3 regions of the Hydrogenophaga sp. L76 genome follow, and region 1 is predicted to be linked to each of the others. Evidence: predicted binding sites of a transcription regulator. Region 1 holds the regulator's gene; each other region holds the start of a gene.
The links. The regulator LexA, encoded in region 1, represses DNA repair genes until DNA is damaged. The targets are predictions, from matches to a motif close to ACTGTATNNNNATACAGT.
Positions count from the first base shown of each region.

Region 2: a site for LexA is predicted at 1,988-2,005, ahead of recA (recombinase RecA). Genes of this name have one in related genera too.
Region 3: a site for LexA is predicted at 1,933-1,950, ahead of imuA (translesion DNA synthesis-associated protein ImuA). Genes of this name have one in related genera too.

Region 1 covers NZ_CM172807.1:744,201-747,470, reverse strand. The annotation lists gene AC23D4_RS03525 (hypothetical protein) at 1-152, opposite strand, end outside; gene AC23D4_RS03520 (asparaginase) at 156-1,124, opposite strand; gene lexA (transcriptional repressor LexA) at 1,262-1,948, shown strand; gene AC23D4_RS03510 (hypothetical protein) at 2,083-2,463, shown strand; gene AC23D4_RS03505 (D-2-hydroxyacid dehydrogenase family protein) at 2,546-3,270, shown strand, end outside.
Region 2 covers NZ_CM172807.1:2,985,857-2,989,126, forward strand. The annotation lists gene AC23D4_RS14385 (CZB domain-containing protein) at 1-257, opposite strand, end outside; gene recX (recombination regulator RecX) at 337-786, opposite strand; gene recA (recombinase RecA) at 832-1,929, opposite strand; gene AC23D4_RS14400 (MarR family winged helix-turn-helix transcriptional regulator) at 2,176-2,661, shown strand; gene AC23D4_RS14405 (response regulator) at 2,831-3,270, shown strand, end outside.
Region 3 covers NZ_CM172807.1:3,808,188-3,811,457, reverse strand. The annotation lists gene AC23D4_RS18555 (PAS domain-containing protein) at 1-654, opposite strand, end outside; gene AC23D4_RS18550 (ABC transporter substrate-binding protein) at 693-1,652, opposite strand; gene imuA (translesion DNA synthesis-associated protein ImuA) at 1,963-2,835, shown strand; gene AC23D4_RS18540 (Y-family DNA polymerase) at 2,780-3,270, shown strand, end outside.

The sequences.
Region 1 (3,270 bases):
CGGGCCAACGCAAGCACCGGCAACGCCGCACCCCAGCCGAACACCCGCAGCTCCAGCAAGATCAGGTTGCCCAGCAGCAACGCAATGCCCAGGATGTGCGCCACCTCCAGCATGGGGTAGGCCCAGGGATGGGCACCCAGCGCCTGGAACATGACTCAGTCCTCCAGCAACTCCAGCGCCAGCGCAATACGCGCCTTGACCGGTGTGAGGCTGCGGGCATCCGACAACAACTGCCCCGGATGCGTCAACAAAGGCCCATGCGCACAACGGCTGGTTCGAACCACACGCACGCCCTTGGCCTGCGCTTCCAGCAACGCGGCCTCCAGCGCATGGTGCACCGTGCCGTTCCCAGTACCGGCCACCACGATGCCTCGCACGGCTGGGCCTGGAGCTGCATCGCTACAGGACAACAGGGCGCGCACCAGCGTGCCATCGGCGTCGGCGTGGCTGGTGAGCACGACCACCGGCGGCAAAGCCTGAGCCGACTGGATGCGCTGCAATGCAACCGGGTCCCAGAACCCGGTTTCAGAGGCCAATGGCCAGGGTCGGAACAGCCTAACCCGGCCTTCTTCCACGCAACCCAGCGGTCCGGCATCACCCGAGTCGAACGCATCCACCCGGTAAGTGTGCACCTTGCTCACGTCGGCCGCGCTGTGGATCTGCCCCGCGCACACCAACACGACGCCTTGCGCCCCGGGATGGCTGGCCACAGCCAGCGCGTCGACCAGATTCTGTGGCCCGTCCGGCACCAGCGCCGTGGCCGGTCGCATCGCGCAGGTGAACACCACCGGCTTGGCCGGTCGCAGCACGGTTTGCAGGAAGAACGCGGTCTCTTCGATGGTGTCGGTGCCGTGCGTGATCACGACCGCGTCCACCTCGGGCCGGCTGAGGTGAAAGGCCAGCCGGGTGGCCAGTTGCTGCCAGAGTGCAAAGCCCATGTCCTTGCTGTCCACCTGGGCCACCTGCTCCACTTCCAGCGGCAATCCCGCCATGGACGGAATCGATGCCAGCAGGTCCTCAACACGGACCTGACCCGCCACGTACCCGACGCCATCCCCGGGTCGGATGGCCCGGCCGGCGATGGTGCCACCCGTGCCCAGAATGACGCACCGCCGGGTTTCCATTGCATCTGCCACTTGCCAAGTCTCCAAAACTGGTTAAAAATACAGCCACTGGATAAGAAAACAGCTTGTTGATCTGACCAGTCCCGGTCGCGAGTCTCACCAGAGTGAGTTCCTCCCCGCATCTTCACGAGGTCCCCATGATCGAGTCGCCGCTTTACCCGCCCAAGCTCACCGCCCGCCAGCAACAGATTCTGGAACTCATCCAGAGTGCCATTGCCCGCACCGGTTCTCCGCCAACGCGTGCGGAAATCGCCCATGAGCTGGGTTTCAAGTCCGCCAACGCAGCCGAAGAACATCTGCAGGCCCTGGCGCGCAAGGGCGCCATCGAGCTGGTGAGCGGCACCTCGCGCGGTATCCGCCTGCGCAACGAAGACCTCCAATCCATCAACGAGTCGCGGGGGCGCCAGCTTACACTGCCGCTGCCCAGCCTGTCGCAGCTGATGCTGCCCCTGATCGGGCGTGTGGCCGCCGGCTCGCCCATCCTGGCCCAGGAACACGTGGAGCAGACTTACCACGTCGAGCGCAGCCTGTTCCAGCGCACGCCCGACTACCTGCTCAAGGTGCGCGGCATGTCCATGCGGGACGTCGGCATCATGGACGGTGACCTGCTCGCCGTGCAATCCACCAAGGAAGCCAAAAACGGCCAGATCGTGGTGGCCCGCCTGGGCGACGACGTGACCGTCAAGCGCTTCATGCGGCGCCAGCATCTGATCGAACTGCATGCAGAGAACCCGGACTACAAGACCATCGTCGTCGAACCGGGAGAGCCCTTTGAAATCGAAGGCCTGGCGGTGGGGCTCATCCGCAACAGCTTCCAGCTCTGACCCTTCGGGTCTGCGTCGCCTCAGCAGGTGGCGGGCGTTTGGTCTGGTGCGTGATACACGCGCACCAGGCACATCCCTGCGCTGGCGACTTCATCCGCAATCCTGCCTGTGTTCAACCCCTTTTGGAGTTTCGCATGGGAATCCGCTTCAACACCAACACCTGGCGCGCGCCGCTGCTGCTCATCGACAGCTGGCTGCCTCCCTCATTTGAACGGGTGGGCGCCGCTCGCTCGCTTCCGAAAATCCTGCACCGCTTTGTCCGTGCCGGCTGGTTGACCCTTTCCCCAAAGAGCCCTGCGGACAGCCGCACGGGCGTCATCACCGGGCACCGGGTCACCAACCATGCCATGGTCCGAGCCTGCCATGTGCGGGTGCTGAGGACCATGGACACTTCAGGCAGTCCGCGCGCCGATGGGCGGCTGGTGATCTCCGGTCGCATCAACGATGTGTGCGCAGAGCTTGAACGCCTGGCGGCACTGGAACTCCAGTCGGAGCCCCCGCAACTGCGCGCCTGAACCCACCCGGCTGTGCCGCACGGCCGGGAACAACCAGCCGCGACAAATGGATCGCGGTGGTCCTGCGGGCACAATAGAGGCCATGAATATTGTGATCCTTGACGACTACCAGGATGTGGTCAGAAAACTGCCCTGTGCCAGCAAACTGGCACCCTATCCCGCCAAGGTTTTCACCAACACCGTCAAGGGCGTGGGCCAGCTTTCGGTCCGGCTGCGCGATACCGATGTGCTGGTTCTGATCCGCGAGCGCACCCAGATCACGCGGCAGCTTGTTGAAAAGCTGCCGCGCCTCAAACTGATCGTGCAGACGGGCCGCGTCGGGCCCCACATCGACGTCAATGCCTGCACCGAGCGCGGCATTGCGGTGGCTGAAGGCGTCAGTTCACCGATCGCCGCCGCTGAACTGACCTGGGCGCTGATCATGTCGTCCATGCGCCGGATTCCACAATACGTGGCCAGCCTCAAACACGGTGCCTGGCAACAGTCCGGGCTGAAGGCGGCATCGATGCCGGCCAACTTTGGGCTGGGCATGGTGCTGAGTGGCAAAGTGCTGGGCATCTGGAGCTACGGTCGCATCGGCAAGCTGGTCGCGTCCTATGGCCGCGCTTTCGGGATGCGCGTGATCGTCTGGGGCAGCGAGCCAACCCAGGCACAGGCGGCGGCCGACGGCTACGAGCTCGCCACCAGTCGTGAGGCGCTGTTCGAGATGTCGGATGTGCTGAGCCTGCACCTGCGGCTCGGAGAACAAAGCGCCGGCTGCGTCACGCTGGAAGACCTCTCCCTCATGAAACCGACGTCGCTGCTGGT
Region 2 (3,270 bases), 2.2 Mb from region 1:
AAGGTGCCCAGGCGGGCCCGGGCCTGACCATGGATCCAGCGACCCAGATCGCAACGGTCGTCGCGGCAAATCTGTTCGACGTCCAGTCCGGCTTCGGGGTGGCCGGCCAGATGCGCCAGCACGTGCTGCTTCCACTGCTGGTGAGCGGCCACGGCGGCGTCGATGTCCAGGCCCTGCGCGGCGCCCGCGGCCTCCGCCTGGAGCTGGTGGTCGTGCACCGCCCCTTCAGCGCCAAAGAACCGCCGGAATAAAGCCATGGTTTGTCTCCAGGGACACGCATTGTGGCGTGCTTTTGAATACCCCGGATGGTAATGCGAACGCCAGGCTCCCAGCCGCTCAGTTCTCGTGGCGCCCGCCCACCACTTTTCGGATGACATCCCCGCCAAAGCCGCGAGTGGCCAGGAAGCGCATCTGCTTGGCCTGTCCCGCGGCATCGGCGGCCGGCTCACCGAACTTGCGGCGCCAGATCTCGCGCGCGCGCTCGAACTCGGAACCCTGCAGACCGGCCACGGCCGTGGCCACGGCTTCGGCGCTCACGCCCTTGGCCTGCAGCTCGTGCTTCACGCGCGACGCGCCGAGCCGGCTGGCACGGCGGTGCAGCACCGACGCCACCACGCGCCGCTCATCGATGAAGCCCTTCGCCTGCAGATCATCGAGTGCGCGGGCCAGTTCACCGGGCTCGGTTTCGTGGGGCTTGAGCTTGCGCTCCAGCTCGGCACGCGAATGCTCACGGCCGGCCAGCAGACGCAGGGCGCGGCCCTTGAGTGACGGCTGATCAAAGCCCATTTCAGCCTGCCGCTGTCGATTGGTGCGTGCGATCCACCGGACCGCTTATTCGGCGACGGCGGCTTTCTCCGCCTTGGCGGCCTTGCCACCTTTGGCCGGCGCAGCGGCTTCGTCGGTGGGCAGCAGCGGCACGCCGAGTTCGGTGCGCACCTTGTTCTCGATCTCGACGCGCAGATCGGGGTTCTCGCGCAGGAATTCGCGCGAGTTGTCGCGACCCTGGCCGATCTTCTCGCCGTTGTAGGCGTACCAGGCACCGGATTTTTCGATCACCTTGTGCAGCACGCCCAGGTCCAGGATTTCGCCTTCGCGGCTGATGCCTTCGCCAAACAGGATGTCGAACTCGGCCGTCTTGAACGGGGACGCCACCTTGTTCTTCACCACCTTGACCCTGGTTTCGTTGCCGATCGAGTCCTCGCCTTTCTTGATCGTGCCGGTGCGGCGGATGTCCAGGCGCACCGAGGCGTAGAACTTGAGCGCGTTGCCGCCGGTGGTGGTTTCAGGTGACCCGAACATGACGCCAATCTTCATGCGGATCTGGTTGATGAAGATGACCATGCAGTTGGTCTTCTTGATGTGGGCGGTGAGCTTGCGCAGCGCCTGGCTCATCAGGCGGGCCTGCAGGCCGGGCAGGCTGTCGCCCATCTCGCCTTCGAGTTCGGCCTTGGGCGTGAGCGCGGCCACCGAGTCGACCACGATCAGGTCAACCGCGCCGGAACGCACCAGGCTGTCGACGATTTCGAGCGCCTGTTCGCCGGTGTCGGGCTGGGAAATCAGCAAATCTTGCAGGTTGACGCCGAGCTTCTGCGCGTACTGGATGTCCAGCGCGTGTTCGGCGTCAACGAAGGCACACTGGCCGCCCACCTTCTGCATTTCGGCGATGGCCTGCAGGGTGAGCGTGGTCTTGCCCGAGGATTCCGGGCCGTAGATCTCGATCACGCGACCCCGCGGCAGGCCGCCGACGCCCAGCGCGATGTCCAGCCCCAGCGAGCCGGTGGACACCACCTGGATGTCTTCGATCACCTCGCCCTCGCCCAGCCGCATGATCGTGCCTTTGCCGAACTGCTTTTCGATCTGGGCCAGCGCGACCTGCAGGGCCTTGGCCTTTTCGCTGTTGACGGGGTTGTTCTTGACGGTTGCGTCCATGTGATGCTCCTGAGCGGGTGAGTGGGTGTTCGCTTCCAACAGGTGTTTTTGTGTACAGGCTGGATGCTTGAACAGCAGTTTACCGCTTTGTATATCTCAAACAAGCCATTATTTGGTCAATTTGCCTTACTATTTACATCCCCCCTGCGCCGCTGCGCGACTTCCCCCCAGGGGGACGGCGCTGGCGGCCCGGCGAAGCCGGTTCCGCGGCGCCCTGGGCGGGATGCACTTCTTCCGACTGAACCCATGAATGCTGAACGGCACGTTGCCACCCCCGACGACCGCTGGCGCTCCGGACATCTGGGCCGTCTGATGGGTCTGGCTTTGCGACGTTTTGACGAGCGCGTGCTGCACCTGATGGCGCACGATGCCAACGTGCCGCTGGGCTTGTCCAACCTCGCCGCACGGGCGCAGGTGGGCGCGGCCCACATCCACATCACGCGCCACCTGGCGCTCAAGGGCTCGCGCCTGACCGAACTCGCCCACCAGGCGGGCATGAGCAAGCAGGCCATGGGCGATCTGGTGACACAGTGCGAAGCCTGGGGCCTGGTGCGGCGCGAACCCGATCCGCTGGATGCGCGCGCAAGGCGCATCGTGTTCACCGACACCGGCCTGCTCTGGCTGGAGGCGTTTCGCCAGGCGGTGGCGCAGGCCGAGGCGGAATTTCGCGCCCAGGTCGGCGCCGAGGTGGCCACCGTGGTCGCGCTCGGGCTGGAGGCGTACGGCACCTGAATGGCCGCGCGGCACGCGCCCAGGCGGCCCGCGCGCCGGGGGTTTATCCCGGAACCGACCCCTTCGGCGAAGCCTAAAATGGCCGCGGAGACCCTGCCGCCACCAGCCGGTTGTGCGGCTGACCGAGCCCCCACAACAGGCCGTCCGACCGGCCACAAAGGAAACCCGCATGCGCATCCTGATTGCCGAAGACGACCAGGTTCTGGCCGATGGTCTGCTGCGCAGTCTTCGCGCGGCCGGCGCGGCTGTGGACCATGTGGCCAGCGGCAGCGAAGCCGACGCCGCACTGATGACCAACAACGAGTTCGACCTGCTGATCCTGGACCTGGGTTTGCCCCGGATGCATGGCCTGGAGGTGCTCAAACGCCTGCGGTCACGCGGTTCGGCGCTGCCGGTGCTGATCCTGACGGCGGCCGACAGCATCGAGGAACGCGTCAAGGGCCTGGACTATGGCGCCGACGACTACATGGCCAAACCTTTTTCGCTGCAGGAGCTCGAAGCGCGGGTGCGCGCGCTCACGCGCCGCGGCATGGGTGGCAGCACCAACACCATCAAGCACGGCCCGCTGGAATACGACCAGGCCGGACGTGTGGCGACCATCGACGGCAA
Region 3 (3,270 bases), 1.6 Mb from region 1:
CATTTCTGCCAGCGCCAGCGCCAGCCTTTGCGCGCGGCGGAACCACAGCAGGTGCAACAGCAGCGCCAGCACCGCCACCGCGGCCAGCAGCACCAGGCCTTCCCGCACCAGTTCGGTCTGCTCGCTGGCACGGCGCAGGGCCAACGGGTAACGCATGTCCATCTGCACCAGCAAACGCTGGTTCCCCTGCAGCGGGACCAGACCGGTCAGGAGCGGCTGCTGATCAGGCCGCTCCACCACGATGGCTGACGGCGACGGCGCCACCGCCAGTGCCTGGAACTGGCTCGACGCCCCACCCACCCGAGACAACACCGCGCTCAGCGGCTGCCCGATGTCCAGCCGCGACAGCGAGGCCAGCACCCGCTCTTCAGGCCCGACCAGATAGGCCTGGTTCAGGCCCTGGTGCAGCGCCAGACCGCCCACCAGCCGGTGCAGCAGCAAGGTGTTGCCCAGGCCCGCCTGCACGTCCATGCGCGCCTGCTCGATGCTCAGCCGCTCGCGCAGGCGCCGGCTTTCCTGCACGGACACATCCTGGTCGATCTGGCGCATCTGGTGGTCGTAGCGCAAGGTCATGGCCAGCAACGCAAACACGATCAGCAGCAGCGGCACCAGCCAGCGACCGGCGATGGTCAGGGGCCAGCGGGTCCAGCTCATGGAAAAACCTCCACCCTTCGGAACGGCCGGGCGGGGGCTCATGCACCACCTTTGCGGGCCTGCAAGCGCAGGGCCGGCTCGGGGTCCAGCAGGCGGCCCCAGTCTGGCGCCACCTTGATCATGCCCACGGCCTGCAGCGTCGTCACCAGCCGCAAGGCATCCTGCGCCAGCACCGGTGGCACGCCCGACAGCTGTTCGAGCGACTGCTCTGCTGAATAAAAGGTCAGTTTCTGGAGTGTGGCGAGGTAGTCCTCAAGCGAGATCTCCACCCCGGGGGCCAGCAGGCGGGCCGCGGCTTCGGGGTTCTCCTGCAGCGCCAGCAGTCCACGTTGCCAGCCGGCGAGCAGCGCATCGACCTGGGCGGAGCGCGCCTGCAGCGCGCTGGCACGCACCACCAGCACGTCCACGATGTCGCCCGGCATCTGGCGACTGTCGAAGATGTCTTTGTAGCCCGCAGCGCGCAGCAGGCCAGCCATGGGCTCGTAAGACACCGCCACGCTCACGCGCCCGCTGCGCAGCGCCGACAGGTGCAAGGTGGATTCCATGTTGACCACATTCACATCGGTTTGCTCCAGCCCCGCCGCCTGCAGCAGGCGCGCCAGCATCAGCGCGCCCACGGAGGTGCCCTCCACCGCGATGCCCGCGCCGTGAAGCTGCGCAAGGTTCTGGATGGCCGGGTCGGCCAGCACCACGTCAGCGCCCGCGGAGGTGTCGAGCACGGCGACCACCCGCAGGTCAAAACCCTCATCGGCCAGGCGCAGGGTTTCGTCCAGTGTGAGGGCCGCCGCATCGAGCAGGCCGTTGCGGAAATGGCGCAGGGTCTCCGAGCTGGACGACAGCTCCACCACCTTGACCTGCTGCGTGTCGATCAGCTGCTGGTCACGCGCCAGCACCAGCGGGTCGTAGCCCAGCCAGGTGTTCATGCCCACTGTCAGCGGGGGCAGCGGCGGCTCGCTGCAGGCCGCCAGGCCCAGCCACAGGGTCAGGACACCGATCACCAGGCCCGCTCGGGCCGTCGTCTGCCAGGCCTTCCATGCCAACTGCCGGCCGCTTGATCGCTGCGTTTCTGGGTGTTTCGTGGGTGTGTCCGGGCGCCCGGCGGGTGGTGACATGGTGGGTGGTGGCGTGGCTTCGAATGATTTTGTCACCAGTCCCCGGCCGCCGGCGGCGATGTTTGTTTTTCATGCACGAAATCCGGCCCGGTGTGGTGTCCCATCCACCAACCCGGAATGGGGGCCGCAGAGAACACCCCGCTGGACAGCGGGTTCACTTTCAGATACTGTATGCATGAACAGTATCTGATGGATCATGCCCTCCCCCGCCCCAGCCCGCCTGCCCGACCCTCCGTTGGCCCGGCCTGCCCACAATGCCCCCCGCCCGGTACCCGCACCGGGCGCGCTCTCCAGCGCCCTGCCCGCCGCCGTGGCGGCCGCGCTCTGGCGCGCCGACCAGCTGGGCAGCGCGGTCGCGGCCACCTGGTCCAGCGGCTTCGAGGCGCTGGACGCCGCCCTGCCCGGCGGCGGCTGGCCCGGCCACGGCGTCACCGAAATACTGAGCGCCCAGAGCGGCACGCTGGAATGGCGGTTGCTCGGGCCGCTGCTGCGCCAGGTGTGCGCCGCCGGTCGCAGCGTGGTGCTGGTCGGCCCGCCCCGGCCGCCGCACCCGCCGGGCCTGCGGCTGGACGGCATCAACGAGCGGCAACTGGTCTGGGTACAGGCCGAGACGCCGGCCGAGCGCCTGTGGTCCACCGAACAGCTGGTCAAAGCCAACGCCTGCGGTGCGCTCATCGCCTGGCTGCCGCAGGTGCGCGCCGAGCAGGTGCGCCGCCTGCAGGTGCTGGCCGCGGGCTGCGCCGGCCCGGTGTTCCTGTGCCGGCCCGCCACGGCGGCCTGCGAATCGTCGGCCGCGCCGCTGCGCCTGCTCGCCCGCGTGGGGGCCGACTGGGAACTGCTGGTGAACGTGTTCAAGCGCAAGGGGCCGCCGCTGGAGACCACGCTGCACCTGCCCTCGGTGCCCGGCGGCCTGCAGGCCATCCTGACACCGCGGCTGCAGAAGCCCAGCACCCTGCTGCCGCTCGACCCGGCGCCGCAGACCGCCCCGTTCCCTCTTCCCAGCGAGGCCGGCCATGCTCTGGTCAGCGCTCCGGCTGCCGGCACCCGACGACACCGCCTCGCCCACTGACGCGGCGCTGCAGGCGCTGGCACTCTGGGCCCTTCAATTCACGCCCCGGGTTGCTGTCGCTGACGAAGCCGTGGTCATGGAGCTGGCGGCGAGCGTGCGCCTGTTTGGCGGCTGGCACGCACTGCGGGATCGTGTGGTCTCAGAGGGCACCGAGCTGGGCGTGAGCCAGATCGCTTGGGCACCCAACAGCCTGGCCGCGCTGGCGCTGGCGCGCGCCGGCGTGCAGGACGGTTTTCGCCAACCGCTGGACGTGTTGCTCGACGCCCTGCCCATGGACACGCTCAGCGCCGTGCGCCCGCACCGCCTCACGCTCGCGCACATCGGCTGCCGAACGCTGGGCGATGTGCGGCGCCTGCCGCGCGGCGGCGTCGGCCGACGCTTCGACAAACAGCTGCTCGCCGCACTCGACCGGGCCTACGGCCGCGCGCCCGAGGT